2 regions of the Mesorhizobium sp. ANAO-SY3R2 genome follow, and region 2 is predicted to be linked to the other one. Evidence: predicted binding sites of a transcription regulator. Region 2 holds the regulator's gene; the other holds the start of a gene.
What was found. Region 2 encodes LexA, which represses DNA repair genes until DNA is damaged. Its sites were predicted from a motif close to TGTTCNNNNTGTGTTCNG; they were not measured.

Region 1 (14,588 bases), 1.1 Mb from region 2:
GGGGACTGGTCGGCGTCTCCGCCATGGGCTTCGGCTTTTTCGCGCTGACGCACCTGCCGCTGCCTGAGGCAATCACGCTCAACTATGCCCAGCCGCTGCTGGTCGTTGTTTTCAGCGCGCTTTTCCTCGGCGAGACGGTGCGCATCCATCGCTGGACGGCGGTCGCCGTCGGGCTCCTCGGCGTGGTCATCGTCTCGTGGCCCAAGCTGACCTTGTTCACATCGGACGCCGGCCTCGGCGACCGGGAGGCCCTCGGTGTCGTGGCAGCCCTCATCGGCGCTTGCCTGTCGGCTGTTGCCATGCTGCTGGTCCGCAAGCTCGTCCATACCGAGCGGACGGCTACAATCGTGCTCTGGTTCTCGCTGACGGCCAGCGGGATAGCGCTGTTCAGCATCCCTTTCGGCTGGCAGTCGCTGTCGTGGCAGCAGACAGCATTGCTCGTCACCGGCGGCGTCTGCGGCGGCATAGCTCAGCTCTTCATGACCGAAGCCTACCGCTATGCGGAGGCCTCCACGGTCGCGCCCTTCGAATACACCTCCCTGATCCTCGGGATCGGCGTCGGTTATCTCGTGTTCGGAGATTTGCCGACGATCCACACGCTGGTCGGCGGCGCCATCGTCATCGGTGCGGGCATCTTCATCATCTGGCGCGAGCGACGCCTCGGTCTCGAACGCCAGGCGGCCAAGAAGGTGTCGGTGCCGCAGTAGTCACGAACCACTCAGTTCCCTGAGCTTAGCCTTGACCTCCAGGAAGTCACGCCACGCGAGTTTCTTGTGCGCGGGATTTCTCAACAGATAATCCGGATGCAGCGTAGGCATGACCGGGATCACCGTGCCGCTTGCGGTGGTGTGGGTCTTCCAGTTGCCGCGCAGCCGAACAATGACATCAGGCGAGCCGGTCAACAGCTTGGCCGGAAGCCCGTCCAGGGTCACCAGCACCTTGGGGTTGGCGAGCGCGATCTGGCGCTCGATGAAGGGACGGCAAATCTCGGCTTCGTGCGGCGTCGGCGCGCGGTTGCCCGGCGGCCGCCACGGGATCGCATTGGCGATATAAGCCGATTTGCGGTCGAGCCCGATCGCCGCGAGGATGCGGTCGAGCATCTGCCCCGAACGGCCGGCAAAGGGCAGGCCCTCGAGGTCCTCGTCGCGACCGGGAGCCTCGCCCACCAGCATCAGCTCCGCCTGCGGGTTGCCGTCGGCGAACACCAGGCTCTTGGCGGTGGTCTTGAGGTTGCAGCCTTCGAAACCTTCCATGATCTGGCGAAGTTCGTCGAGCGTAGTTGCCTTCGAAGCGAGTTCCCGCGCTGCTGCCGCCTGCGCTTCGTCGGGTACGCTGGCGGACGCCATCGGTCGCGACGGGGCAGCGGCGAACCTGTCGTTCCTCGCCGGAACGGCCTCGGAGCGTCCTGCCCCTGATGGCGTAGCCCGTGCAGCCTGTTGCGCAGCGGCGGTCTGCTGCCGCACATTCTCGGCAAATCTGTCTATCGGATCGTCGGCAAGCGCATCATCGACACCCGCCTCCGCATAGAAGGCGAGCAGATCGCGCAGATCCGGACGTTCGTATCCCGAAATGGAGGCCATGGCTCTTTTTCGGCCTTCGGACGCCGATTTGCAAGTTCAAGACGAGGGAATGCGCGGGTCCTGCACCAGATAAAAGCGCCAGCGCGGCGTGTAGTCGGTCACCAGGAAACTGAAGTCGGCCAATTCGCCCGGATCGACCTTGCCTTCGGTGAAACGCAGGCGGTCGTAGGGCTCGAAGTCCCGGCTGTATCGGGAAAAGCTGTTCGACGAGATGTTGGCGCTGTCGGTCCGCCTCTGGTCGAACGATAGTCCGTCGCCGAAATCGCTTGGCTTGCCCTCGATCTCTTGCAGTTCGAATTCGAACTCTACCCAGGCCTGGCCGCTGTTGTTCACCGCCTCGATGCGCATGAACATGATGCCGTTGGCATAGAAACCGGTGCTATCGTACGGCCTTATCGGGCGGATGGTCCGCATCGTCAGCGTCACTGGCGAAGAGGATTCCAGTTCTTCCCTGATGACGAGCGGGTCTTCCCGCGTGCCCTTGCCGGAGACCGATGTGATGCGAAAGCCGCCGAGTTCGTCGGAAAACGAATAGGCTCCGGCGGTCCAGACTTTCTGGTCGTCTTCGGCCTCCTGCGCACGGCTTTCAGTGGTCAGGCATACTGCAATAAGGAAGAAGGCCCCGGCCAAGGTCTGGCACAGGGGGCTGAAGCGATTCAGTCCTGTCCTGCAAGGCACATTGGGGCGCATGAAGACTCTATGGACGGATAGGCTGACGAGCATCACCTGTCGCCGACACTACGGTCAGGCACAAATCGTCGGAAAGCGAAATCTTTTGATCTTTACGTTTACGTAAGATATTTCGCTGTTTGAACGGTGCTCCTAACCTAAATAGCCGATGTGCGGATCGGTCTCGTTTGACCTTTGCCAATCATACGCTATGGAGCGCGTAGCCAACAGAATGCCCTAGGGACAGGGTCAGCCAGCGCGGAGGGATTGATGAGCGAAGTTGAACGCGAGAGCATGGAGTTCGACGTGGTCATCGTCGGCGCGGGTCCGGCGGGTCTGGCAGCGGCGATCCGGCTCAAGCAGGTCAATCCCGAGCTTTCGGTCGTCGTCCTGGAAAAGGGCGGCGAGGTCGGCGCGCATATCTTGTCGGGTGCTGTCGTCGATCCGATCGGCATCGACCGCCTGCTGCCCGACTGGCGCGAGGATCCCGACCATCCGTTCAAGACGCCGGTCACCGACGATCATTTCCTGATCCTCGGGCCGGCAGGTTCCGTCAAGCTGCCCAATTTCGCCATGCCGCCGCTGATGAACAATCACGGCAACTACATCGTCTCGCTCGGCAATGTCTGCCGCTGGCTGGCGACCAAGGCCGAGGCACTCGGCGTCGAGATCTATCCCGGCTTTGCCGCCGCCGGCCTGCTCTACAATGACGAGGGTGCGGTCACGGGCGTCGTCACCGGCGACATGGGCGTCGAGCGCGACGGCAGCCACGGTCCCGCCTTCGCGCCCGGCATGGCGCTGATGGGCAAGTACGTGCTGATCGGCGAGGGCGCACGCGGTTCGCTCGCCAAGCAGCTGATCGCCAAATACGACCTCGACGCGGGCAAGGAACCGCAGAAATTCGGCATCGGCCTCAAGGAATTGTGGCAGGTCGCGCCCGAAAAGCACAAGCCGGGCCTGGTCCAGCACTCGTTCGGCTGGCCGCTCGACTTCAAGACTGGTGGCGGCTCGTTCCTCTATCATCTCGAGGACAACATGGTTGCGGTCGGCTTCGTCGTCCATCTCAACTACAAGAACCCCTATCTCGCGCCCTTCGAGGAGTTCCAGCGCTTCAAGACGCATCCGGCGATCCGCGACACCTTCGAGGGTGGCAAGCGCCTGTCCTACGGCGCGCGCGCCATCACCGAAGGCGGCTACCAGTCGGTGCCGAAGCTCAGCTTCCCCGGCGGCGTGCTGATGGGGTGCTCGGCTGGCCTGGTCAACGTCCCGCGCATCAAGGGTTCGCACAACGCCGTGCTGTCGGGCATGCTCGCCGCCGAACATGTTGCTGACGCGATTGCCGCCGGCCACGCCAATGACGAGCTTGTTTCCTACGAGGCAGCCTGGCGCTCGACCGACATCGGCAAGGACCTCAAGAAGGTCCGCAACGTCAAGCCGCTGTGGTCGCGCTTCGGCACGCTGCTCGGCGTTGGCCTCGGCGGCCTCGACATGTGGCTCAACACCTTGTTCGGCGTTTCGCCCTTCGGCACGCTCAAGCACGGCAAGACCGACGCCCAGTCGCTCGAGCCGGCGTCGAAGCACAAGAAGATCGACTATCCCAAGCCCGACGGCGTGCTGACCTTCGACCGCCTGTCGTCGGTGTTCCTGTCCAACACCAACCACGAGGAAGACCAGCCGGTCCACCTCCAGGTCAAGGACATGGAACTGCAGAAGCGTTCGGAATATGGCGTCTTCGCCGGCCCCTCGACGCGCTACTGCCCGGCTGGTGTCTATGAGTGGGTCGATGCCGACGGCAACGCCATTGCGGGCGATCTCGGCCATGCCGATGCAAAGTTCGTCATCAACGCGCAGAACTGCGTCCACTGCAAGACCTGCGACATCAAGGACCCCAACCAGAACATCAACTGGGTGCCGCCGCAGGGCGGCGAGGGGCCGGTCTACCCGAATATGTGATTGGCCGAATATTTGATTGGTAAGGCGGCTCGCTTCGGCGAGCCGTTTTGCATTGGAGCACCGCGCGTCCGGATGGCCGGGCGGCGCTTTCGATGTCAGAGCCTGCTCATCGGGGAGGTTGCACAGATACGGTCTGCGTTTCGGCCTCTTCGGCCGACGGCGGCGTCTCGCGGAACGAGAACTCGACCAGCAGCGGCCGGTGGTCCGAACCGGCGTCCGCTTCCATAGTCACCGAATGCACGACTACGTCGCCCTTGGCCATGATGTGGTCGATGGTGAGACCGGCGAAGCGCAAGGCGTCGGGCAGCATCAAGGTCAGCCAGGTTCGTCCGGCGGCCGGCATCAGCTTGAGGTCGCCTGCCTTGGCGACGCGCGCCACCGCTGCACTCCATGGCGTGGCGTTGAAGTCGCCGCCGAGGATCGCATTTTCGCCTAGCGTGGCAAGGTTTTCGCTCAGCACGCCGATCTGGCGCGATTGCTCGTACGGCCAGGGCCAGCCGAGGTGGAGGGCAGCGATGTCGCTCGTGCGTCCGCCGAAATCGACCGTGGCAATCGCCAGCGACCCGTTGTCGAAGCACTTCGGCTCGCCGCCCTCGGCAAAGGGCCGGCGCGATAGGATCGCCCCGCCGAACACCTTGCCGGGATGCGGGCAGAGCATATGGTGAGGATAGCGCGCAAACAGCGGCGCGAGCTTGTTCTCCCACATCGCCGACACTTCCTCGAAGGTGATGACGTCGGGCTGCGTGCGCCCGACGAGCGACAGCACCTTGGCGGGCTCGGTGTTGTTGAAGCGCAGGTTCATCTGCAGCATCTTGTAGACCGGCCGGTTCGAGCTACGTGGCTCGAATGCTGCCTGCACCGGCCCGATGCCGGGAACAGGGAGCGACGATGTCGTCGCGATTGCCGCCATGCCAAACAGCAGTGCCATGACGGCTTGCCAGCGCAACGACGTCGCCAGCAGCGGCAGTGCCGCCAGCATCATCAGGACCGCCAGGTGCACCCTGAAGTGTGCGAACGAATCGAGTGCCGGATGCCAGGCGCCGAACAAACCGGCGACCAGCGGAACCGAGGCAAGCATCATCGCCGAGAAGCAGGCGATCTTTCCGAATGTGCGCAACGTCGTCATTCCTGCTTCATTCAGCAAGAAATGCGGCCCATTGATGATCAAGGGGCAGGACTTTTACTGGAACGCCGTCTCCGAGAAACTGCGCAGCTTGCGCGAATGCAGCCGTTCATTGGGCATTTCGGCGAGCTTTTCCATGGCGCGGATGCCGATGGTCAGATGCTGCGCCACCTGCCGCTTGTAGAACTCGGTCGCCATGCCTGGCAGCTTCAGTTCGCCATGCAGCGGCTTGTCGGAGACGCACAGCAGCGTTCCATAGGGTACGCGGAAGCGGAAGCCGTTGGCGGCAATCGTCGCCGATTCCATGTCGAGCGCGATCGCCCGCGACTGCGACAGCCGCTGCACCGGGCCACGCTGGTCGCGCAGTTCCCAGTTGCGGTTGTCGATGGTCGCCACCGTGCCGGTGCGCATGATGCGCTTGAGGTCGTAGCCCGACAGCCCGGTCACTTCCGCGACCGCCTCCTGCAGCGCCACCTGCACCTCGGCCAGCGGCGGGATCGGCACCCACACCGGCAGGTCGTCGTCGAGCACGTGGTCCTCGCGCACATAGGCATGCGCCAGCACATAGTCGCCCAGCGCCTGGGTGTTGCGCAGGCCGGCGCAGTGGCCGAGCATCAACCAGGCATGCGGCCGCAGCACCGCGATATGGTCGGTGATCGTCTTGGCGTTGGAGGGGCCGACACCGATATTGACCATGGTGATGCCGGCGTGCCCGGGCTTCTTGAGATGGTAGGCCGGCATTTGCGGCAGCCGCGGGGGTGGCGTGCCTTGGGAAGGCGCGGTCTCCCCCGCCTTCGTGACGACGCCGCCGGGCTCGACGAACTCGCTGTAGCCGCCGCCGCCCTTGGCCATCAGGTCGCGCGCCAGCACCACGAACTCATCAATGTAGAACTGGTAATTGGTGAACAGAACGAAGTTCTGGAAATGGTGCGGCGTGGTCGCCGTGTAGTGCGCGAGGCGATGCAGCGAATAGTCGACGCGTTGGGCGGTGAACACCGAGAGCGGCCGCGCGTCGCCCGGAATCAGCTCCAGGGTGCCGTTGGCAATGTGGTCGTCGGTGCCGTCGAGATCGGGCACGTCGAACAGGTCGCGGATCGGGCGCTGGATCCGCTCGGCCGCCGCACCGTCGACATGCGTGCCTTCGAGGAAGGCAAAATGCAGCGGGATCGGCGTCGAGGATTCCGAGACCGTGATCGGCACGCCGTGGTTGCGCATGATCAGCCCGATCTGTTCGACCAGATAGGTCTCGAACAGGTCCGGGCGGGTGATCGTCGTGGTGAAATTGCCGGGCGTTGGCATGTGCCCATAGGCCTGGCGGGAATCCACCTGCGAGTAGGACGAGGTGATGACACCTATTTCCGGGTAGCAGGCGCGGAAGCGCCTGGCTGGGGTGCCATGCGCGAGCGATGCGAATGCCTCGCGCAGGAAGGCGGTGTTGCGCTCATAGAGCTTCTTCAACGCTGCAACCGCTTCAGCCGCATCGGTGAAGCTCTGCCGTGGGAACGGCTCCGGCGTGAGGATGGATTCTATGGGTTCAGGATAGATTCGCTTTTCCATGACCCATTATAGAGAGCAATTGTGACAGTTGGGAGAGGGTAGAAGGTGTCTGTTTCCTCGCGAATTTAGCCGCGCTGCAAACTGACCAGCAGTACGAAGCCGACACCGCCCTTGCGCGCCTTTGGCGCCTCGATGGTCGAGCCCGCGTCGCCGCGCAACTGCGGGACGGCGAGCACCGGAGCGGCGAGAACCAGCAGGATCAGCAGGGCACGCGGCAATAGCCTGAGCACTTGTACGATCTGGGTCGCGGGGCGGGTCATCTGGGTTTTCTTTTCGTTTGAAACGGGTTGATCGCGTTACTTGCGAAGAGGCGGCTTGCAGGTCAGGCCTTCTTCGAACACGCACGGCACCACGTTGCCGATGTCCCACGAGCGGGCAGGGCGGCTTACTTCGGCGACAAGCGTGGCAAACATAAGGCCAAACAGGGCAGTCAGCAGACAGACGATGGTGAACCTGCGCGCGAGCATGGATGTGTCCCCTTCAATGGGAAGGAATATGCGTCACGCCGACTGAACGGCTACTGAGGCCGCCGTTCATCTTCGGTTCAAATTTATTGACAAGCCTTAATGTTTGCGGAGGGTTGCGTTTGGGTCGGCTGCGCATATCTCAAGTGCATCGCACAATATGGAGCCTGCAGCATGCCCACTCAGACATTGCCGATCGAACTCTACTACTGGCCGACCCCCAACGGCTGGAAGATCTCGATCATGCTGGAGGAACTCGGCGTTCCCTACACGGTCAAATACGTCAACATCGGCAAGGGTGAGCAGTTCGAGCCGTCGTTCCTGAAGATTGCGCCCAACAACCGCATGCCGGCGATCATCGATCCCGAAGGTCCGGCCGCCGACGGCAAATGGGGCAACGAGCCGATCTCGATCTTCGAGTCGGGCGCGATCCTGCAATATCTCGGCCGCAAGTTCGGCAAATTCTATCCAGCCGATGAGCGCGGCCGCGCTGAGGTCGACCAGTGGCTGTTCTGGCAGGTCGGCGGGCTCGGGCCGATGGCTGGCCAGGCCCATCATTTCCGCCAGTATGCGCCGGAGAAGAGCACCTACGGCATCGACCGCTACACCAATGAGGTCAACCGCCTCTATGGCGTGATGAACAAGCGCCTGGCCGACCGCGAGTTCCTGGCCGGCGCCTATTCGATAGCCGACATGGCGGCCGTGGGCTGGATCAAGCCGCACAAGAACCAGGGCCAGGATCTCGAGGACTTCCCCAATCTCAAGCGCTGGTTCGAGACGATGCTGGCCCGGCCGGCGGTTGCGCGGGGCCTTGTCGTCGGCGAGGAATATCGTCGCAGCATTGCCGACGACAAGGAAGCGCAGAAGGTGTTGTTCGGTCAGCGGGCGAGGGCGTGAGGAGCGAATAGGGAATAGTGGGTAGCGAATAGGGATTGGAGGCTGGCTCCGGCGGGTGCCAGCCTTCTTTCTACTCACTACTCGCTATTCCCTATTCCCTATTCGCCCTACAGCTTCATCCAATTCTGCGTCTTGCAGATCAGGCCGCCGAGCACGCAGCCCTTCATTTTGAGATTGGAGCCGGCCAGCGAGGCCTTGCCGGTATAGGTCTTGTCGTTGGCCGGGTCGGTGATCTCGCCCGAATAGGCGCTGCCGCCATCGGCATCGAACGTGCCGATCTTCTTGCCGGCGTGCTTGCCGTCTTTCAGCGTGATGCAGAAGCTGCCGCCGCAGGGGGCGATGGCCGCGGTCGCGCCGGCTTCCGTCTTCCAGCTGCCTTCGATCGGATCGGCATGGGCCGCACTTGTTAGCACTCCGGCCAGCATCATGGTGGCAGCCATGGCCAGGCTTATCTTGCGAAGCATTCAATTCCTCCCTGATGGTGTCTTGCGCACAGGCGTCTCCCTCGCCTGATGCTTACGCAAACGTAAGCGTAATTTAGCGCCCGCCAGAACGGAAGTGGTGCCGTAGCGGAAGATCGAAGCATTCTTTAACCACCCGAACGCCCCCGCCATGGCTGAATCTTCACGCTGCGTGGGAGAAGAATGTCGGGCGTGGTTATCAAAGACTTTCGCCGCAGCGCGCGAATTTTCATCGCATTTTCTTCAAATTCCATGCGCTGCAAGGACTCCTATCCTTAATGAATTCCGCCATTTACCCTTTGTTTTAGGTTTGTTTTCCTCGGGTTAAGCAAGCCGTTTAACGGCGGATTCAAGGCTCGCCGGCATCCTCCAAAACATCGAAAGGGCAACTCCGGGGGACACCAGGGAGCCGCTCTCGGGAGATGGACAGGGGATAAGAAAATGGCACGTTTCGAGATATTTGAAGCTGGCTTCGGCGCGATGGGAACCACCGCTCAGGCCGACATTCTTCTGGAACTGGGCATGATGTATGCGACCGGCCGCGATTGCGCCGTCGATGTCGTGGCCGCCCACAAGTGGTTCAACATCGCCGCGATCAAGGGTTCCGCCCGCGCCGCCGAACTGCGCTCCGAGCTTTCGGGAGCGATGTCCAAGGCCGACATCGCCAAGGCCCTGCGCGAAGCGCGCGAATGGATGACGATGCACTAACAGATCTTCCGGGGGGGAAGACCGGAGCCACCGCAGGGCGGCTCCCAACAACAAGAGCGCGACGGCTTGAAGGACGGGCGAGGCGCGCCAGGACTAAAAAACAGGGCAGGCGAATTTCCGACGTGGCCAAAGAGCCGCGCGGAGCATTCCAGGAAAAAGCCGCGACCGATCGAAACAAGATCGGCGCGGTTTTTTCCGTTTTGAGCGTGCGTTTTCTCCACTTCGTCTCCCACGATTGCCTGCGAATGCGCTTGCAGGCACAATGTCCTGACGCCCATGCGCCAAGACAAATCCTGGCGGAAGTGAAAGGTCATCGGCGAGTTGCACGTAAGGCGCGAATCCGGCATTTCCGGTGCGCCTAAAGGAGAGGAAACATGCATCTGAAACGTTCTATCGGCGCATTGCTCGCGCTGTCGCTCAGCGCCGGCGTCGCTTTCGCCGACGACATCACCTTTGCCGTCGTCGGCCCGATGACCGGCCAGCTCGCCAATATCGGTGACCAGTTCAAGCAGGGCGCCGAAGCCGCCGCCAAGGCGATCAACGAAAAGGGTGGCGTGCTCGGCCGCCAGATCAAGCTCTCGATCGAAGACGACGTCTGCGATCCCAAGCAGGCCGTTTCGGTGGCCAACCGCATCGTCGCCAACGGCATCAACTTCGTCGACGGTCATGCCTGCTCGGGCTCGAGCATCCCGGCTTCGGCTGTTTATGCTGAGAGCGGCACGCTGATGATGTCGCCGGCGTCCTCGAACCCGGTCATGACCGACGATGCCGCCAAGAAGGGCTGGCCGACGATCATGCGCCTCTACACCCGCGACGACGCGCAGGGTGCCTTCATCGGCCCGTGGATCGCCAAGAAATATGCCGGCAAGAACGTCGTCATCCTTCATGACAAGAGCGCCTACGGCCAGGGCGTGGCCGATGCGGTCAAGTCGACGATGAACGCCTCCGGCCTCAATGAACTGCTCTACGAAGGCCTCAATGCCGGCGAGAAGGACTATTCGGCGCTCGTCACCAAGCTCAAGGAACTCAAGGCCGACGTCGTCTATTTCGGCGGCTACCACCCCGAGGCCGGCCTGATGCTGCGCCAGTCGGCCGAGCAGGGCCTCAAGTTCCAGCTGATCATGCCCGACAGCATTGCCTCGCCGGAATTCTGGCAGATCGCCGGCCCGGCTGGCGAAGGCACGATGTTCGTGTTCCCGTCCGATCCGCAGGCGAAGCCCGAGGCCAAGGAAGCGGTCGAGAAGATCAAGGCCGGCGGCTTCGTGCCGGAAGGCTTCACGCTGTTCTCCTATGCCGTCATCCAGGCTTTCGCACAGGGCATCGAGCGCGCCGGTTCGGACGATCCGATGAAGGTCGCCGAGGCTCTCAAGGACGGTAAGCCTATCTCGACCGTCGTCGGTGATGTCGTCTTCGACGAGAAGGGCGATCTCAAGAACGCCAGCTACGACATCAACCAGTGGCACGACGGCAAGTACGCGCCTATCGCGCAGTAGGCTTTTCCGGGAAATTCCAAACTGTGGCAATGGCCGGGCATGTCCCGGCCATTGTCGTTTCTACGGGCTTGGCGCAAGATGAGCCGATTGCGCGGCCATCGGCCACTGGGTTCGGTGCGGTGCATCATCCATCGAAATCAGGAGGAAAGTCACAATGAGTCTTCGCATCAATGATACTGCCCCGGACTTCAAGGCCGACACTACGGATGGCCCGATCGCCTTCCATGAATGGATCGGTGACGGCTATGCGGTCCTGTTTTCGCATCCCAAGGACTTCACCCCGGTCTGCACCACCGAGCTCGGCTACATGGCCGGGCTGAAGGCTGATTTCGCCCAGCGCAATGCCAAGATGATCGGCATTTCGGTCGATCCGGTCGAGAACCACCACAAGTGGAAGGCCGACATCGAACAGCTTTCCGGCAACAAGGTCGACTATCCGATGATCGGCGACCCGACGCTGGCCATCGCCAAGCTCTACGACATGCTGCCGGCCAGCGCCGGCAACAGTTCGGAAGGCCGCACGCCCGCCGACAACGCCACGGTGCGTTCGGTGTTCGTCATCGGTCCGGACAAGAAGATCAAGCTGATGCTGACCTACCCGATGTCGACCGGGCGCAACTTCGACGAAATCCTGCGCGCGCTCGATTCCATCCAGCTGACAGCCAAGTACCAGGTCGCCACGCCGGTGCAGTGGCAGCCGGGCGAGGACGTCATCGTTACCGCCGCCGTGTCGGACGAGGACGCCATCAAGCGCTTCGGCTCGTTCGAACGCGTGCTGCCTTATCTGCGCAAGACCAAGCAGCCGACCGCCGGCTGATTACTTGCACCGCAATGCGAAGCCGCTCGCCCCGAGCGAGCGGCTTCAGCTCATGCCGACATAGCGGCCGGGGCGGTGATTGATCGCAATGATCAGGTTGAGCACCGCAGCGCCCACCACAGACAGCGCGACCTTGTCGATCTCGATATAGAACAGCGACACCACGAGGATGACGAGGTCGACGCCGAGCTGGAAGTAGCCCGCGCGGATGCCGTAATTGTCCTGCAGATAGAGCGCCAGGATGTTGAAGCCGCCAAGCCCGGCGCGATGGCGAAACAGCACCAGCAATCCCATGCCCATCAATCCGCCGCCGGCAATGGCCGCATAGAGTGGGTCCAGATGGCTGATGCCGATCCACTCGGGTGTCAGCCGCGACAGTACCGAAATCAGTGCCACTGCCGCAAACGTCCTGATCGCGAACGGCCAGCCCATGCGTTTCACCGCGAGATAGTAGAACGGCAGATTGATGACGAAGAACACGGTGCCGAAGCCGTAGCCGGTCACATACTGGATGAGAAGCGCCAGTCCTGCCGAACTACCGGTGATCAGCCCGGCATGGGTGTAGAGAACCAGTCCGAGCGCTACCAGCATCGTGCCCGTCAGCAGCGCCAGCACGTCCTCGTAAAGCCTGTGCGGCACAGAATCGCCATTGGTTTCGGTCACGGGCCAGCCTGTTGATGGTTGCAGCAATCCAGCCCTAAGACTTCGACCCGAAAATCGAAACCGGTTTTCGGGTTGAAGTTGCGCTGCATCAAGCAGTTTCGCTTATTCCTCGAAGCGCACCAGCACGGTGCCATCGGTGACCTGCGCGCCCTCGGCGGCGATCTCGTGGATCGTGCCGTCATGGGTCGCATTGATGGTGTGCTCCATCTTCATCGCCTCCAGCACCAGAAGTGGCTGGCCCTTGCTGACCTTGTCGCCCTTGGCGGCGCGCACCAGCTTGACCAGTCCCGGCATCGGCGCACGCATGCTGGATGCGCCTTCGCCGATCTCGGCCGCGCGTGCGAACGGATCGCTGATGGCGAAGTCGAAGGAGCGGCCACCTTCAAACACCGTCACGTGTCCGGGCCAGATAGCCACGCTCGTACCGGCGGCGGTATTGGAGCCCGGCGACAGTACGAATGCTTCCCCGCCTTGCCGGCGCACGTCGAAGCGGCCGTCGGCACGGGCTGCGACATGGGCGACGATCTTTGCTCCGTCGAACGACAAGACGGTGCGTCGTTCCAGTGGGTGGAAATGCGCGTAGCCGGTCAGGCTCGACCACGGATCGTCGCTTGCCCTCGATGCGGCCGCACCGGTCGCCGCCAGCGCTGCCAGTGCAATGACGCGGCCGGAGGGGGCGGCCGCTGCCGTCAGTTCATCCTGCTTGCGGCTGATCAGCCCAGTGTCGACATCACCGGCGGCAAAGTCCGGGTCGCGGGCAAGCGCTGCCAGAAACGCGGCATTGGTGGTCGAGCCGGCAACCTCGGTGCGGCTGACAGCCTGGGCGAGCGCATCGAGTGCTGTCGCACGGTCCGGCCCATGCGCGACCAGCTTGGCGATCATCGGGTCGTAGAAGGGGGAGATGGCATCGCCCTCGCGCACGCCGGTCTCGATGCGGATCTCCGTGCCCACAGCCGTGTCGGCGGGAAACCGCAGGTGATGCAGCGTGCCGATCGCCGGCAAGAAGCTCTTCGCCGGGTCCTCGGCATAAAGCCGCGCCTCGAAGGCGTGGCCGTCGAGCCTGATTTCGTCCTGCGCCAGTGGCAGTAGTTCGCCGGCGGCGACCCGAAACTGCCACTCGACCAGATCGAGGCCTGTCACCATCTCGGTGACGGGATGCTCGACCTGGAGTCGCGTGTTCATCTCCATGAACCAGTATCGGTCGGGCCTGAGGCCCTCCGAGGCATCGACGATGAACTCGATCGTGCCGGCGCCCGAATAGTTGATCGCCTTGGCGGCCTTCACCGCGGCCTCGGTCATCGCTGCCCGCAGTTCGACGGTCATCCCAGGGGCAGGGGCCTCCTCGATCACCTTCTGGTGGCGGCGCTGGGCCGAGCAGTCGCGCTCGAACAGATGCACGGCGTTGCCGAAATTGTCGCCGAACACCTGCACCTCGATGTGGCGCGGCTTGTCGACATATTTCTCCACCAGCACCCGGTCGTCGCCGAAGGCGGCCTTGGCCTCGCGCCTCGCGCCCGACAGCGCGTCGGGAAAATCGTCAGGATGGTCGACCCGGCGCATGCCCTTGCCGCCGCCGCCGGCCCGCGCTTTGATCAGCACGGGATAGCCGATCTCGCGCGCCTTGCTGGCAAGGATGACGATCTCCTGCGCCTCGCCGTGATAGCCGGGCACGACAGGCACGCCGGCCTTCTCCATCAGCCGCTTGGCCGCGTCCTTCAGCCCCATCGCCCGGATCGATTCCGCCGATGGACCGATGAAGACGAGCCCCGCCGCCGTCACCTGGTCGACGAAGTCGGGGTTTTCCGAGAGGAAACCATAGCCGGGGTGGATCGCCTCGGCGCCCGTCGCCCTGGCGGCGGCGATGATGAAGTCGCCGCGCAGATAGCTTTCGGCAACCGGCGCGGCACCGATATGCACCGCCTCATCGGCCATCGCCACATGCAATGCGCGCGCGTCCGCGTCCGAATAGATGGCCACCGTGCCGATGCCCATCCTGCGCGCCGTGCGGATGACGCGGCAGGCAATCTCGCCGCGATTGGCGATGAGGATTTTCGAGAACATCATTCCCCCGAAACGAAGTGAGATATTGGATGGCGCGGACTATTCATGATCGCCTCGCAGGACCGCGAGGGCAGCGCGATGGAATTCCGCGGCCGCTTGATCAAAACAGCAGAAGATCACGCGGTCCGGCAGTTCGGCCCCT
Region 2 (14,588 bases):
GGCGTACCGTCGAGTTCGATCATCGTCTGGTCGATCTGGACCTGGTTTTCGGCTTCCAAGCCACCAATGGCCTCGAACAACTCGCCATTGACGGCCTCGACGGCGCGCTCGACGCCCTTGCCGAGATAGCGGGAGCCGCCGTCGCGCAGCTCGACGGCCTCATGGGCACCAGTCGAAGCGCCCGAAGGAACGGCTGCACGGCCCATCGAGCCGTCTTCGAGAACGACGTCCACCTCGACGGTGGGATTGCCGCGGCTGTCGAGAATCTCGCGGCCGACGATATCGATGATTGCTGTCATGTGAGGCATCCCCGGGAGCTGATCGCAAAAAAGGATCGGTTGGATTTCCGCGCCCGTCTTAGCCAAAGCCGACAAAAACGCAATCGCGCCACGCCATTTATCGGGGCGCGCAGGCCGCGGATTCACATTCGGCACCGCCGCGCCGTCACATTTCACTACAACCGGCAGGAATTTTGCCAAACTTTCTGTTAAGGTTGTCGATGCGCGGGGCGAAACAACGGGAGTTTCGCCATGTATGAGTGGAGTGGCATTCTGAGTTTGTTCTTTATCGCAGCGGCCTTCCTGACCTCCTGCGATACCCAGCCTCCGCCGCAAGGTTCTTCGCATATCAGGATCATTCCGACGCCGAGATAGCGCCGCAAGAGACGCCTGAAAGGAAAAGCCCCGCCAGCGCGGGGCTTTTTCGATCCGCTCTCCTGAAACTCAGAGCTTGCACGGCTCGACCCTGCAATGCTCGAATGACGCATCACGCCAGGCGGCCGTCATCGTCCTGCTCCTCGTTGCGTCGATGCACGCAAGGTTCACCTGCCCCGGCGGGGAGGTTCCAAGATTCAAGACCAAGCCGTGCAGCGGAGTTTCAATCCGTGAGGATGAAAGTCACCTTCATGTTGACCCGGTACTCCGCGATCTTTCCGTTCTCGACGACGACCTTCTGGTCCTGGATCCAGGCGCCCTCGACATTCTTCAACGTCTTGGCGGCGCGGGCGATTCCCGCCTCGATGGCGTCCTTGAAGCTCTTGGTCGACGATGACGTGATTTCCGTAACGCGGGCAACAGACATGGATTTCCTCCTGCTGATACGCTCAGTCACGGAGAAAAGCCTACGCCCGGCAAAGGCCGGGCTCAAGCACCAGTTGTATTAGGCCTTGGCGATCCTGTCGAAAGCCATCAACCTTTCGAGCAGTGCCGGCATATCCTTGAACGGCACCATGTTGGGGCCATCGGACGAGGTCGAATTGTCGGGGTCCTCATGAGTCTCGATGAAGACACCGGCGACGCCGACGGCGACAGCAGCACGCGCCAAGGTTTCGACGAAGCGACGCTCGCCGCCCGAGGTCGCACCGAGCCCGCCAGGCTGCTGCACTGAATGGGTCGCATCGAAGATCACCGGCGCACCGATATCGGCCATGATCGGCAGTGCGCGCATGTCGGAAACCAGCGTGTTGTAGCCGAAGGATGCACCGCGCTCGGTTACCAGCACGTTCGGATTGCCCGAGCCAGTTACCTTGGCGACTACGTTCTTCATGTCCCAGGGCGCCAGGAACTGCCCCTTCTTGACGTTGACGACCTTGCCGGTCTTGGCGGCAGCGACCAGCAAGTCGGTCTGGCGGCTGAGGAAAGCCGGAATCTGCAGCACGTCGATGGCCTCGGCGACGATCGCGCACTGCTCTTCGGTGTGAACGTCGGTCAGAACCGAAACGCCGAGTTCCTTGCGCAGATCGGCGAATGCGGGCAGCGCAGCATCGAGGCCGGCCCCGCGCGTGCTGGCGAGAGAGCTGCGATTGGCCTTGTCGAAGCTCGACTTGTAGACGAATCCGATGCCGAGCCTGTGCGTCAGCTCCTTGAGCGCGCCGGCCATGTCGAAGGCATGCTGGCGCGATTCGAACTGGCATGGACCCGCGATCAGCGACAGCGGAGCGGTGTTCGAAAAAAGGGTCTTGCCAACAGTCACATTTGCATTCGGCTTGGTCATTTCAGTTCCTCGAAAATGAAGGCGGCACCCTGCCCCGGCGCTGGCGGGATCACCAGCCTTTGACCGGTTAGATCGTGTTCGATGCCGTTTTGGACAAGAAGCGATTTTACAGCACCAAGGTCGTCGACGCCAAAGACCATGGCGCCGAGGCCTAGGCCGGTTTCGCCTAACCGTTCTTTGACGATCAAATCGACATTGGCAAGCGGCACCACGACCTCGCCCAGCGGCGCTACCTTGACGCTGCTGCGCGCAATGGTGGCAAGTAATTTGCCCGCCTCGGCAGCAATGCCTGTGCTCGCCTCGACGGCAAGCACACGCCGCGCGCCATTTGCGTGGACTTCCAGGGAGCTGCGGTCGACCTTCGGCGCTTTGGCACGCTCGCAGGAGAAAAAGAACGCCGCGGAAGCGCTTTCTGGCTCGGCGGCGAAGGCAAGTCGAAACGACGCCTGATCAGCGCGGCCGGATGCATCAATGAACGGTCGCGAAAAATCGAGCCTTGGGCCAGCGGAAACGCCGGCGCCAACGAACTCCGCATGGTCGGCGTCGGCGTCATCGGTGCCGAACACGACCGCCGAGAAGCCTTCTGTGCCATGAGCCTGGCGAAATGCCCTGTCGCGGGCAACGAAAACGTTTCCTTCCGACACAGCCTTGTCGGCGGCGGCAGGGTCGCCCACAGCCAGCGGCTCCATGAAGGTCCCGTCGCCAAGATAGACGCAGCAATTGACCGTACCGAAGGGATGAACGCCTTGGGGAGAAACCGTGAAGCCGAGCGCCGTCAGCCGGGCCCGGGCAATGCCGAGGTCGGCGGTCGGCAGCACCACATGATCGAGCGGACGCGGGCTCTCGTGAACGATCTTGGTCATGCGCTTGCGCTGTGCCTCAATTTCGTATCCCAACCGAGGCTGCCAGCCTCGGTCAGCCCGGCGCTGGAGGTCCATGCATGGATGTTGCAGTTGCGCGCCGCCACGAACTCGGCGGCGCGCATGGTCCTCAGACCAGTCTGCTCTGTTCGACGGCCGCTTCGATGAAGCTGGCGAACAGCGGATGCGGATCAAGCGGCCGGCTCTTCAGTTCCGGATGGTACTGCACGCCGATGAACCATGGATGGTCAGGATACTCGACCGTCTCGGGCAGCACGCCGTCGGGCGACATGCCGGCAAAGACCAGGCCGCATTCCTCGAGCCGCTCCTTGTAGTCGATATTGACCTCATAGCGGTGGCGGTGACGCTCGGAAATCTGGGTGTCACCATAGATCTCGGCGATCTTGGACCCTTCGGCCAGCGCCGCCTCGAACGCTCCCAGCCGCATCGTGCCGCCGAGGTCACCGGACGCCTTGCGCTTTTCGAGCATGTTGCCCTTGAGCCATTCGGTCATCAGACCGACGACCGGCTCCTTGGTCGGGCCGAACTCGGTGGACGAGGCATTGTCAATGTGGGCGAGCGAACGCGCCGCCTCGATGCAAGCCATCTGCATGCCGAAGCAGATACCGAAATACGGCACCTTGCGCTCGCGGGCGAACTTGGCCGCCAGGATCTTGCCTTCCGAACCGCGCTCACCGAAGCCGCCTGGCACCAGGATGCCATGGACCTTTTCGAGGAACGGTGCCGGATCTTCCTTCTCGAAGACCTCGCTCTCGATCCAGTCGAGCTTGACCTTGACGTTGTTGGCGAGGCCGCCATGCGACAACGCCTCGATCAGCGATTTATAGGCGTCCTTGAGGCCGGTGTACTTGCCGACCACGGCGATGGTGACTTCGCCTTCCGGATTGTGGATGAGCTGCGAAACGTTCTGCCAGGCATCGAGGCGCGGCTTGGGCGCAGGATCGATGCCGAAGGCTGCCAGCACTTCCGAATCCAGGCCTTCCTTGTGGTAGGCCAGCGGCACATCGTAGATGTGGCCGACGTCGAGCGCCTGGATAACAGCCGATTCCCTGACATTGCAGAACAGCGACAGCTTGCGGCGCTCTTCCTTGGGGATATCGCGATCGGCGCGGACAAGAAGAATATCAGGCGCAATACCGATCGAGCGCAGTTCCTTGACCGAATGCTGGGTCGGCTTGGTTTTCAGTTCGCCGGCCGTCGGAATGTAGGGCATCAGCGTCAGATGAACGTAGACCGCATTGTTGCGCGGCAGGTCGTTGCCGAGCTGGCGGATCGCCTCGAGGAACGGCATCGCCTCGATATCGCCGACCGTGCCGCCGATCTCGCAGAGCACGAAGTCGAACTCGTCATTGCCGTCGAGGATGAAATTCTTGATCTCGTCGGTGACGTGCGGAATGACCTGCACGGTCGCGCCGAGGTAATCGCCGCGACGTTCGCGTTCGATGATGTTCTTGTAGATGCGGCCGGTGGTGATGTTGTCGCTCTGGTTCGCCGAGCGTCCGGTGAACCGTTCGTAGTGTCCGAGATCGAGGTCGGTTTCCGCCCCGTCATCGGTCACGAACACCTCACCATGCTGGTAAGGCGACATCGTTCCGGGATCTACGTTGAGATACGGATCGAGTTTGCGGATGCGCACGCGATAGCCGCGTGCCTGCAGAAGTGCCCCTAGGGCCGCTGCGGCTATGCCTTTTCCAAGGGAAGAGACCACGCCGCCGGTGATGAATACATATCGCGCCATGGGAGTTATCGCTTATCGCGGCCAAATCGATTCCGCCAGAGAAAAATCCGCCGCGCCGGACTTTTCCCTATCTGGCTATTCAATGTTGCCGCCAAAATGGCGCGCAAACAAAAAGGCCGGCGTGACCGCCGGCCCGCAATCCGCGTTGTGAAAACGCTTTACATGACGATGACTTCAGAGCCCATCTTCACGCGATTGTAGAGGTCCATGACATGGTCGTTGACCATGCGGAAGCACCCGTTCGACGAATTCGTGCCGATCGTCTGCGGCTGGTTCGTACCATGGATACGGATATGGGTATCCAGCTTGCCCTGGTACAGGTAGATCGCGCGAGCGCCAAGCGGATTTTCCGGACCGCCGTTCATGCCGTCCTTGTGCTTGCCGTACTTCTGCGGCTCGCGTTCCTGCATGTCCTTGGTCGGGAACCAGCGCGGCCATTCCTGCTTGTCGCCGATGGTGGCCTTGCCCTTGAACTCGAGGCCTTCGCGGCCGACGGCGATCGCATAACGACGTGCCGTCGAGGACGATTCGACCAGATAGAGGAAGCGTTTGCTGGTATCGACCACGATCTGACCGGGCTGATAACCGGAGAACGCAACCTCCTGCGGTTCGAACTCGGACTTGACCTTGAACTGCTTCTTGGACTGCTTGGCCTGCAATACGGCGTCGAGCGCGCGGGTCTGCGGCAGCATGCTCTGCTGGGGAGCGCTGCCACCGAAGATACCTGAAAGCAGGCTGGCCTTCTGCGGCCTCGCCTGGCTCTCGCTGCGCAGCTCGCCGGTGTTGCCGGTCGAGGCGACTTCCATGGCGTCGGGCGCCAGCGCCTCGATCGGCTGCATGACCTCGAGCGGCTGGAGATTGCGCTTGGCGGCAGGTGCAGGAGCGGCAGTTGCGACTTGAGCAGTCGCGCGCTCGGCCCGCTTCAGCCGCGCCAGTTCGCGCTCCTTTGCAGCTTGCTCCTTTGCCGCGGCCCGCATCGCCATCTTCTTGGCCTCGAGCATCTTTTCGCGGGCGAGTTCCCTGTCAGCCTTGATCTTGGCTTCGAGGACCTTGATTCGGGCAAGATCCTCGTCGGTGGGCTTCTTCTTTTTCTTGAGGATCTTGAGTTCGGAAGCGTCGCTCTTGGCAGCGACAGTGATCACGTCACTTGCAACTTCAGGCTGCAGTGAAGCAGCACTACCTGCGGGAGTGGCGGCAAAGGCGGTAGAGCCCATCAGAGAGGCGCAAAGACCAGCAAGAAGGATGCTGCGGAGTTGCATGGTGGAGGATATCCCGAGCGTTCAAAACGAATGAAATTCGCGGCAACGCACAGTGCCCCCAAGGCCCCCGTTCATTTCGCCGCGGCTCAGCTATAAGCGATTAGCCGGAGAAGCCTCAAGGGAGGCACCTCCGGCGAAATGATCTAATTTTCGTGATCGACGCAGCATTTGCCGCAACTGTGGTCAAACAACAACAGGTTGCGGCAGCCGGTCTGGTTTATTAGTTCGGAACTTGCGGTGCCGCAGGAGCAGCCGGCTGTTCAGCATTGCCCGAAGCTGCAGGAGCCGGTGCTGCCGGCTGCTCACCCGACGGCGCTGCCGGCGCAGTGGCGCCAGGTACCGGTGCGGGCGTCGAGCCGCCGAGCTGATCGAGAACACCCTTGCCGCCCGTCGTGCCGCTTTGCGTGGCCGGGGCACGGTCGAGAATGTCGATCGGCTTCTCGCCGTAACGGGCGATGATCGACAGCGTCAGCGAGGTAACGAAGAAAATGGTCGCCAAGATCGCAGTGGCGCGCGTCAGAGCGTTGGCGGCGCCGCGCGCCGTCATGAAGCCCGAGCCGCCGCCGATGCCAAGGCCGCCGCCTTCCGAGCGCTGCAGGAGCACCACGCCGACGAGGGCGAGCACGACCATCAGATGAATGACGATGATGACGGTTTCCATTGCGCTTCCTGGGATCTTTCCTGACGTGGACCGGCCGGCACGCAGACGCGGCCGACATTCCGGAGGCGGCTCAATACAATGCTTTCATGGCATTTCCAAGCCCGCCGCCCGAATATGGGGAGACACGCGACCTTTGCAACGGCCGCGTGTGGCGAATTCAGAGCTTGCGATAGGCTTCGGCTATGCCGAGGAAGTCGGCCGCCTTGAGGCTGGCGCCGCCAACCAGTGCGCCGTCGACATTGGCCACGCCAAGCAACTCCACCGCATTCGACGGCTTGACCGAACCGCCATACAGGATGCGCATCTTGGCGGCAGAAGACCCAAGCAGCTCGGTCAGCCGCGCGCGGATGTGAGCGTGCGCCTCGGCCACGTCGCCGACTGTCGGGGTGAGTCCGGTGCCTATGGCCCAAACCGGCTCATAAGCGATCACGGTGTTGGCAGGGGTAGCCGTCGTCGGCACGGAACCTTCGATCTGCCGCGACAGAACCGCAAGCGTAGCACCACCTTGGCGCTCCGCCTGTGTCTCGCCGATGCAGATGACGGCAACCAACCCGGCACGCCATGCCGCTTCGGCCTTGGCGCGAACGAGTTCATCAGTCTCGCCGTGATCGGTGCGTCGCTCGGAATGGCCGACAATAACGTGGCTTGCGCCGGCATCCTTCAGCATCTCAGCCGAGATGTCGCCGGTATGGGCGCCGCTCTCCTTGGGATGGCAATCCTGCCCGCCGGCCTTTACCGGCGTGCGATGAAGGATTTCGGAAGCGCGCGAAAGAAGCGTGGCCGGCACGCATAGCAGGGCCTCGGTCTCGGCATCCAGGCCGTCCATGAAACCGCCGGCGATGCCGCGCAGTTCGTTGAGCGACGCGCTGGTTCCGTTCATCTTCCAATTACCGGCAACCAGTGGGCGTATTCCTGGCGTCATGTGATTTTCCCTCGACATCGATATTCGCTCGGGGACCCTCACTACCAAAAACAAGCCACAAAGCAATCGACACTGGCGCCGAAGGGCGCTATTGCGCTTCGTTCATGCAGGCGCATGCGAAAATGCGCGAAGATGGGATCTGAACATGCTCGAAACGATGCGAAGTGCTGCGGGAACCTGGGTCGCTAAGCTCCTGCTTCTGCTGCTCGTGTTGAGCTTCGCAATCTGGGGCATTTCCGGACGGATGCTGCACGAGTTCGGCAGCGACAAGGTGATCACGGCCGGCGGCACGTCCGTCTCGGGCGTCGAATACCGCCTCGCCTACGACCGTCAGCTAAACGTCATGTCGCAGAGATTCGGCCAGAGGCTGACCCGCGAACAGGCAAATGCGCTCGGCATCGACAATCAGGTCCTGTCCCAGCTCGTCGCAGGCGCCGTGCTCGACGAGCAGGCGCGCAAGCTGGGCCTTGGCCTGTCCAAGGACCGCCTCGCCCAGTTGACCTGGGACGACCCGACCTTCCAGGGTCCGGACGGCAAATTCAATCGCCAGTCTTTCGAATACATCTTGCGCCAGATCGGCATGCGCCCTGAGGACTACCTCAAGAACCGCGCCCAGGTCGCCGTGCGCCAGCAGATCGTCGAGGCGGTTGCCGACGGGATCAAGGCGCCGGACACCTTCCTGCGCGCCGTGGCACTTTATCGCGGCGAGGATCGCACTATCGACTACCTGTCACTGCCCAAGTCTCTGGTCGAGCCGATCGCAGCCCCCACCGACGAGGTGCTGAAGACGTGGTTTGAGGAAAACAAGAAGAACTACGCTGCGCCGGAATACCGCAAGCTGAGCTACGTCAAGCTCGAACCCGAGGACATCATGGACCTCGGCTCGGTCACCGACGAGCAGGTTCGCCAGGATTACGAAAAGAACAAGTCGCACTTCACCACCGCCGAAACGCGCAAGATCGATCAGCTCGTCTTTGCTAGCGCCGATGCAGCCAAGGCTGCTTCCGAAGCCATCAAGGGCGGCGAGAGCTTCGACAAGATCGTCGCCGATCAGGGCAAGACCGTAGCCGACGTGGCATTGGGAACGCTGACCAAGGATGCGATCGCCGACAAAGCCGTTGCCGAAGCGGCGTTTACGCTGCAGGCGAACCAGGTCAGCGACGTGGTCCAGGGCGCGTTCGGCCCGGTGCTCGTCCGCGTCAGCGAGGTCACGCCCGAGACGGTGAAGGCATTCGATGAGGTCAAGGACCAGATCCGCAAGGACCTGGCGCTCGCCGAAGCCAACCGCATTCTGCTCGATGTGCATGATTCCTATGAGGATGCGCGCGCAGGCGGCGAGTCCATGCAGGCTGCCGCCGACAAGCTGAAGCTCAAGGTGGTGACCATCGACGCGATCGACCGCGCTGGCCAGCGCCCCGACGGCACCATCGTCAACACGTTGCCGGACTCGCAGAACCTGATCCAGGCTGCCTTCGAAGCCGAAGCCGGTATCGAGAACCAGCCCATCAATGTCGGCACCAACGGCTTTGTCTTCTACGAAGTGGATGGCATCACGCCAGCGCGCGACCGCACGCTCGATGAAGTCCATGACAAGGTCGTCGCCGACTGGACCGCAGCAGAGACGGCAAAGCGCCTCAAGGACAAGGCCGCAGAACTCGAGAAGCGCCTCAAGGACGGCAATGACCTCGACGCCATTGCTGCCGAGTTGAAGCTCGAGAAGCAGACCAAGCGCGGACTGAAGCGCGAAGCCGACGATGCCGATTTCGGTCGTGCGGGAGCACAGGCCATGTTCGCGATGGGCCAGGGCGGCACCGGCGTCATCCCCTCGCCCACCGGCGACGCGCAGATCCTGTTCAAGGTCGCCGAGGTATTCGAACCAGCCGGCGCGGACGCGAGCGCCGTGCCCGAGGATGCCCGGAAGTCGTTTGCCTCGGGCATTTCGGACGACCTGCTCGACCAACTGGTCGCACAGTTGCAGACGCAATATGGCGCCACGATAAACCAGGGCGCGATCACCCGCGCGCTTGAGGCAGGCATCAGATGAGCGCACTGAAGCCGCATATCGCCAAGGTCGCGACGGGCGCGCCGCTCACCTTCGAAGAGGCGCGCGAGGCTTTCGACATCATCATGTCTGGCGAAGCCACGCCCGGCCAGATCGGCGGCTTCCTGATGGCGCTGCGCGTGCGCGGCGAAACCGTCAGCGAGCTTTCAGGCGCCGTCGCCACCATGCGCGACAAGATGCTGCGCGTCGAGGCGCCTGACGATGCCATCGACATCGTCGGCACCGGCGGCGACGGCACCCACAGCGTCAACATCTCTACCGCCTCGGCTTTTGTCATCGCCGGCGCCGGCGTGACGGTTGCCAAGCATGGCAACCGCAGCCTGTCCTCGCTGACAGGCGCCGCTGACGTGCTCACTGCGCTCGGCGTCAACATCGACCTGTCGCCCGAGGCCATCAGCCGCTGCATCCACGAAGCCGGCGTAGGTTTCATGTTCGCGCCGGCGCATCACCCGGCAATGAAGCATGTCGGCGCGACGCGCGTCGAACTTGGCACCCGCACTATCTTCAACCTGATCGGCCCGCTGTCCAATCCAGCCGGTGTGACACGCCAACTGATCGGCGTCTTTGCGCCTGAATGGGTCGAGCCCGTCGCCGAAACGCTAAAGAAACTGGGCGCGCGGAGCCTTTGGGTCGTCCACGGCGACGGCTTTGACGAGATCACCACCACCGGCGAGACCAAGATTGCGGCTGTTGCCAACGGCAGCATCAGCAGTTTCGTGCTGACCCCCGAGCAGGTCGGCCTTGCCCGCCACACGCGCGAGGAATTGCGCGGCGGCGATTCGGCATACAACGCCGCCGCATTGCGCAGCCTGCTGGAGGGGGCCGAGGGCGCCTACCGCGACACGGTACTGATGAATGCAGGTGCTGCTCTCGTGGTGGCCGAAAAGGTCGGGAACATCGGCGAAGGCATCAAGCTCGCCGTGGAATCGATCGACAATGGTCATGCCCTTGCCGCGCTCGACCGCCTGGTCAGCGTCTCGAACGGATAGCACCATGGCCGACATCCTGCGCCACATCGAATCCTACAAGCGCGACGAGATCGCCGCCGCCAAGGCTCGCGTGCCTGTTGGAGAACTTCTGGCGCGTGCGCGCGACGTGGCCAAGCCGCGCGGCTTTCTCGCAGCACTCGAGGCCAAGCGTCGCGAGGGACGTTTCGGCCTGATCGCCGAGATCAAGAAGGCGAGCCCGTCCAAGGGCCTGATCCGGCCCGATTTCGATCCGCCGTCACTAGCCCAGGCTTATGCGGAAGGCGGCGCTGCCTGCTTGTCGGTGCTGACCGATACGCCATCCTTCCAGGGTGCACCGGAGTTCCTTACCGCGGCGCGCAACGCCTGCGCCCTGCCCGCCTTGCGCAAGGATTTCATGTTCGAGCCCTATCAGGTGCACGAGGCGCGCGCCTGGGGAGCGGATGCCATCCTCGTCATCATGGCGAGCGTCAGCGACGACGACGCCAGGCGGCTCGAGGACGCGGCCTTCGAACACGGCATGGATGCGCTGATCGAAGTCCATGACGAGGCCGAGACCGAGCGCGCCCTGAAGCTCCAGTCGCGCCTGCTCGGCATCAACAACCGCAACCTGCGCACCTTCGAGGTCAGCCTCGAAACCTCGGAGCGGCTCGCGCCCATGATTCCGACCGATCGACTGCTCGTCGGCGAAAGCGGCATCTTCACCCATGCCGACTGCCTGCGCCTGGAAAAATCCGGCATCGGCAGCTTCCTCGTCGGCGAAAGCCTGATGCGTCAGGCCGATGTCGCCACTGCGACGCGCGCGCTGCTCGAAGGCGCGCCGATTGCCGAGCGTGCCTGAAATGGCCAACACCCTCACCCATATCAGTGCTGCGGGTGAAGCCAACATGGTCGACGTCGGCGACAAGGCCGAGACGACGCGCACGGCAATTGCCGAGGGCCTCGTCGTCATGCAGCCGGAAACCCTGGCGCTGATCCTGTCGGGCAACGCCAAGAAGGGCGACGTGCTGGGCACCGCCCGGCTTGCCGGCATCATGGCCGCCAAGCGCACGCACGAACTGGTGCCATTGTGCCACCCTATCCTTCTGACCAAGGTTTCGGTCGAAATCGAGCCCGACGAGAGTTTGCCAGGACTGCGCGTGACGGCATTGGCCCGCGTGACCGGCAAGACCGGCGTAGAGATGGAGGCACTCACCGCCGCCTCTGTTGCCTGCCTCACCATTTACGACATGGCCAAGGCCGCAGATCGCGGCATGGTGATTTCCGGCATCCGGCTGATCGAAAAGAGCGGCGGCAAGTCGGGCGACTACAGGGCGGCCGGGTAGAGATGGCACTGCTGCCGGTAGCCGAGGCCCTGGAACGGTTGCTCGAAGGAGCCGAACCCGGCGGCTCGGAAACGGTCAACCTCAGCGAAGCCTTCGACCGCGTGCTGGCGGTACCGTTGCATGCACTGCGCACGCAGCCGCCCTTCGACGCCTCGGCGATGGATGGCTACGCGGTTCGCGCCGACGACATCGCATCCCTTCCGGCACGGCTTTCAGTCATCGGGACTGCACCGGCCGGCCGGCAATTCACCGGCACTGTGGCGCAAGGCCAGACGGTGCGCATCTTCACCGGCGCGCCGGTTCCTGATGGTGCGGATACGGTCGTCATCCAGGAAAATGTACGCGATCTCGGCCAAGGCTTGGTCGATGTGCTGGAGCCGACCGCCCCAGGCCGTAACATCCGCGCCAAGGGCCTGGACTTCAAGCAGGGCGACCTCATCCTCAATGCCGGACGGCTGCTCGACCCGGCCGCCCTGTCGCTCATCGCTGCCGCCAACCACGCGCAAGTCGAGGTCACCAGCGCCCCGCTGGTCGCCATCATAGCGACGGGCGACGAGCTTTTGCCGCCCGGGAGCAACCCCGGTCCCGATCAGATCATCGCCTCCAACGCCTATGGGGTCGCCGCGATCGCGCGGTCGGTCGGAGCGCGCGTACTCGACCTTGGAATCGCCGCGGACCGCAAGGATGCCATCGCAGCCCTCGTCGCCAAGGCGCTGGAGGCGCGGCCGGACGTCATCGTAACCCTTGGCGGCGCGTCAGTCGGCGACCACGACCTGGTCCATGAAGTGCTCTCCGGCCTTGGCATGGAGCTGGATTTCTGGAAGATCGCCATGCGCCCCGGCAAGCCGCTGATGTTCGGTCGCCTCGGCGACACGCGTTGCATCGGCCTGCCCGGCAACCCGGTCGCCAGCCTGATCTGCTCGCATATCTTCCTCAAGCCGCTGCTGGCACAACTCGCAGGCCGGAGCTATGCACCCGATATCAGGCAGGCTGTTCTGGACCGACCGATGAGCGCCAACGATCAGCGCCGGGATTATGTCCGGGCGACAGCCCGCGATACCCCGGACGGCTTGGTCGCGACGCCATTCGCGGTGCAGGATTCGTCGATGCTGCGGACGCTCGCCGACGCCAATTGCGTCATCATCCGCGAACCTTTCGTACCGGCGGCCGAACCTGGCAGTGCCTGCAGCGTACTGATGCTGCGCTGAACATAGCGCCTCGCCCTTCACCAAATATAAACAGTTGCAGAACACAACTGGAACATATAGCGTTTGTTCCGGGTTTGTTTTTCTTTCGATTCCCTCGGGGGTGGCCATGCTGACGCGCAAACAACACGAGCTTCTGCTGTTCATCCATGAGCGGCTTAAAGAGACGGGCATCCCTCCGTCCTTCGACGAGATGAAGGAGGCGCTCGACCTCGCCTCCAAGTCGGGCATCCATCGGCTGATCACCGCGCTCGAAGAACGCGGCTTCATCAGGCGCCTGCCCAACCGGGCGCGCGCGCTCGAAGTATTGCGCCTGCCCGATTCGATCGCACCCGGCCTCAACGCGGCGCGCAAGTTCTCGCCCAGCGTCATTGAAGGCAGCCTTGGCCGCAAGCCCGAGCCGTCGCGCTCGCTTTCAGCCGGAAACGACGACGATGCGGGTTCGGCAGTGGCAATCCCGGTGATGGGGCGTATCGCGGCCGGCGTGCCGATCGACGCCATCCAGCACAAGACGCACTCGATCTCGGTGCCGCCGGACATGATCATGGGCGGCGAGCACTACGCGCTCGAGGTCAAGGGCGACTCGATGATCGAGGCCGGCATCTTCGACGGCGACACGGTCATCATCCGCAATGCGAACACCGCAAATCCCGGCGAAATCATCGTGGCGCTTGTCGACGACGAGGAAGCCACACTCAAGCGCTTCCGGCGCAAGGGCGCTTCGATTGCACTCGAGGCCGCAAACCCGGCTTATGAGACCCGCATCTTCGGGCCTGACAGGGTCAAGGTTCAGGGCAAGCTGGTCGGGCTGATCCGCCGCTATTGATTGACAGCCGCTTGCGTAGGCAGCAGAGCCTGGTTTGCGGAAGCCAGCTTGCGCCTTCCTGGGTCTTCGCGCTGATAGGGAGGCAAGCCTCTTGCCTCTCGGGAGAACTGGCGTTGCACATGCCATGGGCGGTAGGGCTCGTTCACGGCATGGAGGATCTCAAGCTTCGGGTTCCGGCCTGTCGAGGCCTGCTGCACGAATATCGCGGCACTCCCGAGCCGCGCCAATTGGCGGGTGGTTATGATTTCGGCATCCGAACCAGGACAAACATCCCTTGCCGTGGCGTCGGCCACAACGACAAGGGCGGCCTCGGCACAAGCACGCCTCGCTGAGGCCACGTTTTCCGCGTGAGCGATCCGGATGCGTGGCGCAAGTTCTGACAGGCACAGGCCGTGTCCACAGACAAAGGCCGGGTCGGTTTTGGACAGGTTGTTGCTGCCCGGATCGGTGCGCCGGGGCCCCACCACATCTTCCGATCCCAGGACTCGCTTCCAGTTGTCGAGTGTGAACTGGCTCGGCCGTGGGCGGTTGACAGCCAGTTGCCCGGTGCCTGTCCTCACCCCAATCAGCCGACCGTCCTCTGAGACCAGCACATCGGGTGTCGTGGCAAAGGGCAGCGTGAGGACCACCAGAAATGCGAACGGCAGGGCGGCAGCGCGCAAAAAGGTCGTGGCCGCCGATGCGGCGACGAGCGCTATTGTTGCGAAAACAACCGACAAGGTCGAGACCACCCCCACGGCATCGATGGGCGA

Region 1: the regulator LexA is predicted to act here: its motif matches at 9,005-9,022, upstream of ABSY17_RS17995 (sel1 repeat family protein).

The regions. Positions count from the first base shown of each region.
Region 1 is NZ_CP159955.1:2,688,309-2,702,896, reverse strand. Features, by position in the region: gene ABSY17_RS18045 (DMT family transporter) at 1-707, shown strand, start outside; gene ABSY17_RS18040 (uracil-DNA glycosylase family protein) at 708-1,580, opposite strand; gene ABSY17_RS18035 (hypothetical protein) at 1,617-2,270, opposite strand; gene ABSY17_RS18030 (electron transfer flavoprotein-ubiquinone oxidoreductase) at 2,520-4,202, shown strand; gene ABSY17_RS18025 (endonuclease/exonuclease/phosphatase family protein) at 4,309-5,328, opposite strand; gene ABSY17_RS18020 (AMP nucleosidase) at 5,383-6,882, opposite strand; gene ABSY17_RS18015 (hypothetical protein) at 6,948-7,142, opposite strand; gene ABSY17_RS18010 (hypothetical protein) at 7,179-7,349, opposite strand; gene ABSY17_RS18005 (glutathione S-transferase family protein) at 7,521-8,243, shown strand; gene ABSY17_RS18000 (DUF2147 domain-containing protein) at 8,351-8,707, opposite strand; gene ABSY17_RS17995 (sel1 repeat family protein) at 9,146-9,412, shown strand; gene ABSY17_RS17990 (ABC transporter substrate-binding protein) at 9,787-10,905, shown strand; gene ABSY17_RS17985 (peroxiredoxin) at 11,060-11,722, shown strand; gene ABSY17_RS17980 (YitT family protein) at 11,768-12,385, opposite strand; gene ABSY17_RS17975 (acetyl/propionyl/methylcrotonyl-CoA carboxylase subunit alpha) at 12,488-14,446, opposite strand; gene ABSY17_RS17970 (O-acetyl-ADP-ribose deacetylase) at 14,486-14,588, opposite strand, start outside.
Region 2 is NZ_CP159955.1:1,621,842-1,636,429, reverse strand. Features, by position in the region: gene eno (phosphopyruvate hydratase) at 1-299, opposite strand, end outside; gene ABSY17_RS12650 (dodecin family protein) at 877-1,080, opposite strand; gene kdsA (3-deoxy-8-phosphooctulonate synthase) at 1,159-1,992, opposite strand; gene ABSY17_RS12640 (VOC family protein) at 1,989-3,047, opposite strand; gene ABSY17_RS12635 (CTP synthase) at 2,983-4,611, opposite strand; gene ABSY17_RS12630 (L,D-transpeptidase) at 4,770-5,870, opposite strand; gene secG (preprotein translocase subunit SecG) at 6,091-6,531, opposite strand; gene tpiA (triose-phosphate isomerase) at 6,689-7,453, opposite strand; gene ABSY17_RS12615 (peptidyl-prolyl cis-trans isomerase) at 7,599-9,497, shown strand; gene trpD (anthranilate phosphoribosyltransferase) at 9,494-10,504, shown strand; gene trpC (indole-3-glycerol phosphate synthase TrpC) at 10,509-11,321, shown strand; gene moaC (cyclic pyranopterin monophosphate synthase MoaC) at 11,323-11,805, shown strand; gene glp (gephyrin-like molybdotransferase Glp) at 11,808-13,013, shown strand; gene lexA (transcriptional repressor LexA) at 13,120-13,836, shown strand; gene ABSY17_RS12585 (ComEC/Rec2 family competence protein) at 13,830-14,588, opposite strand, start outside.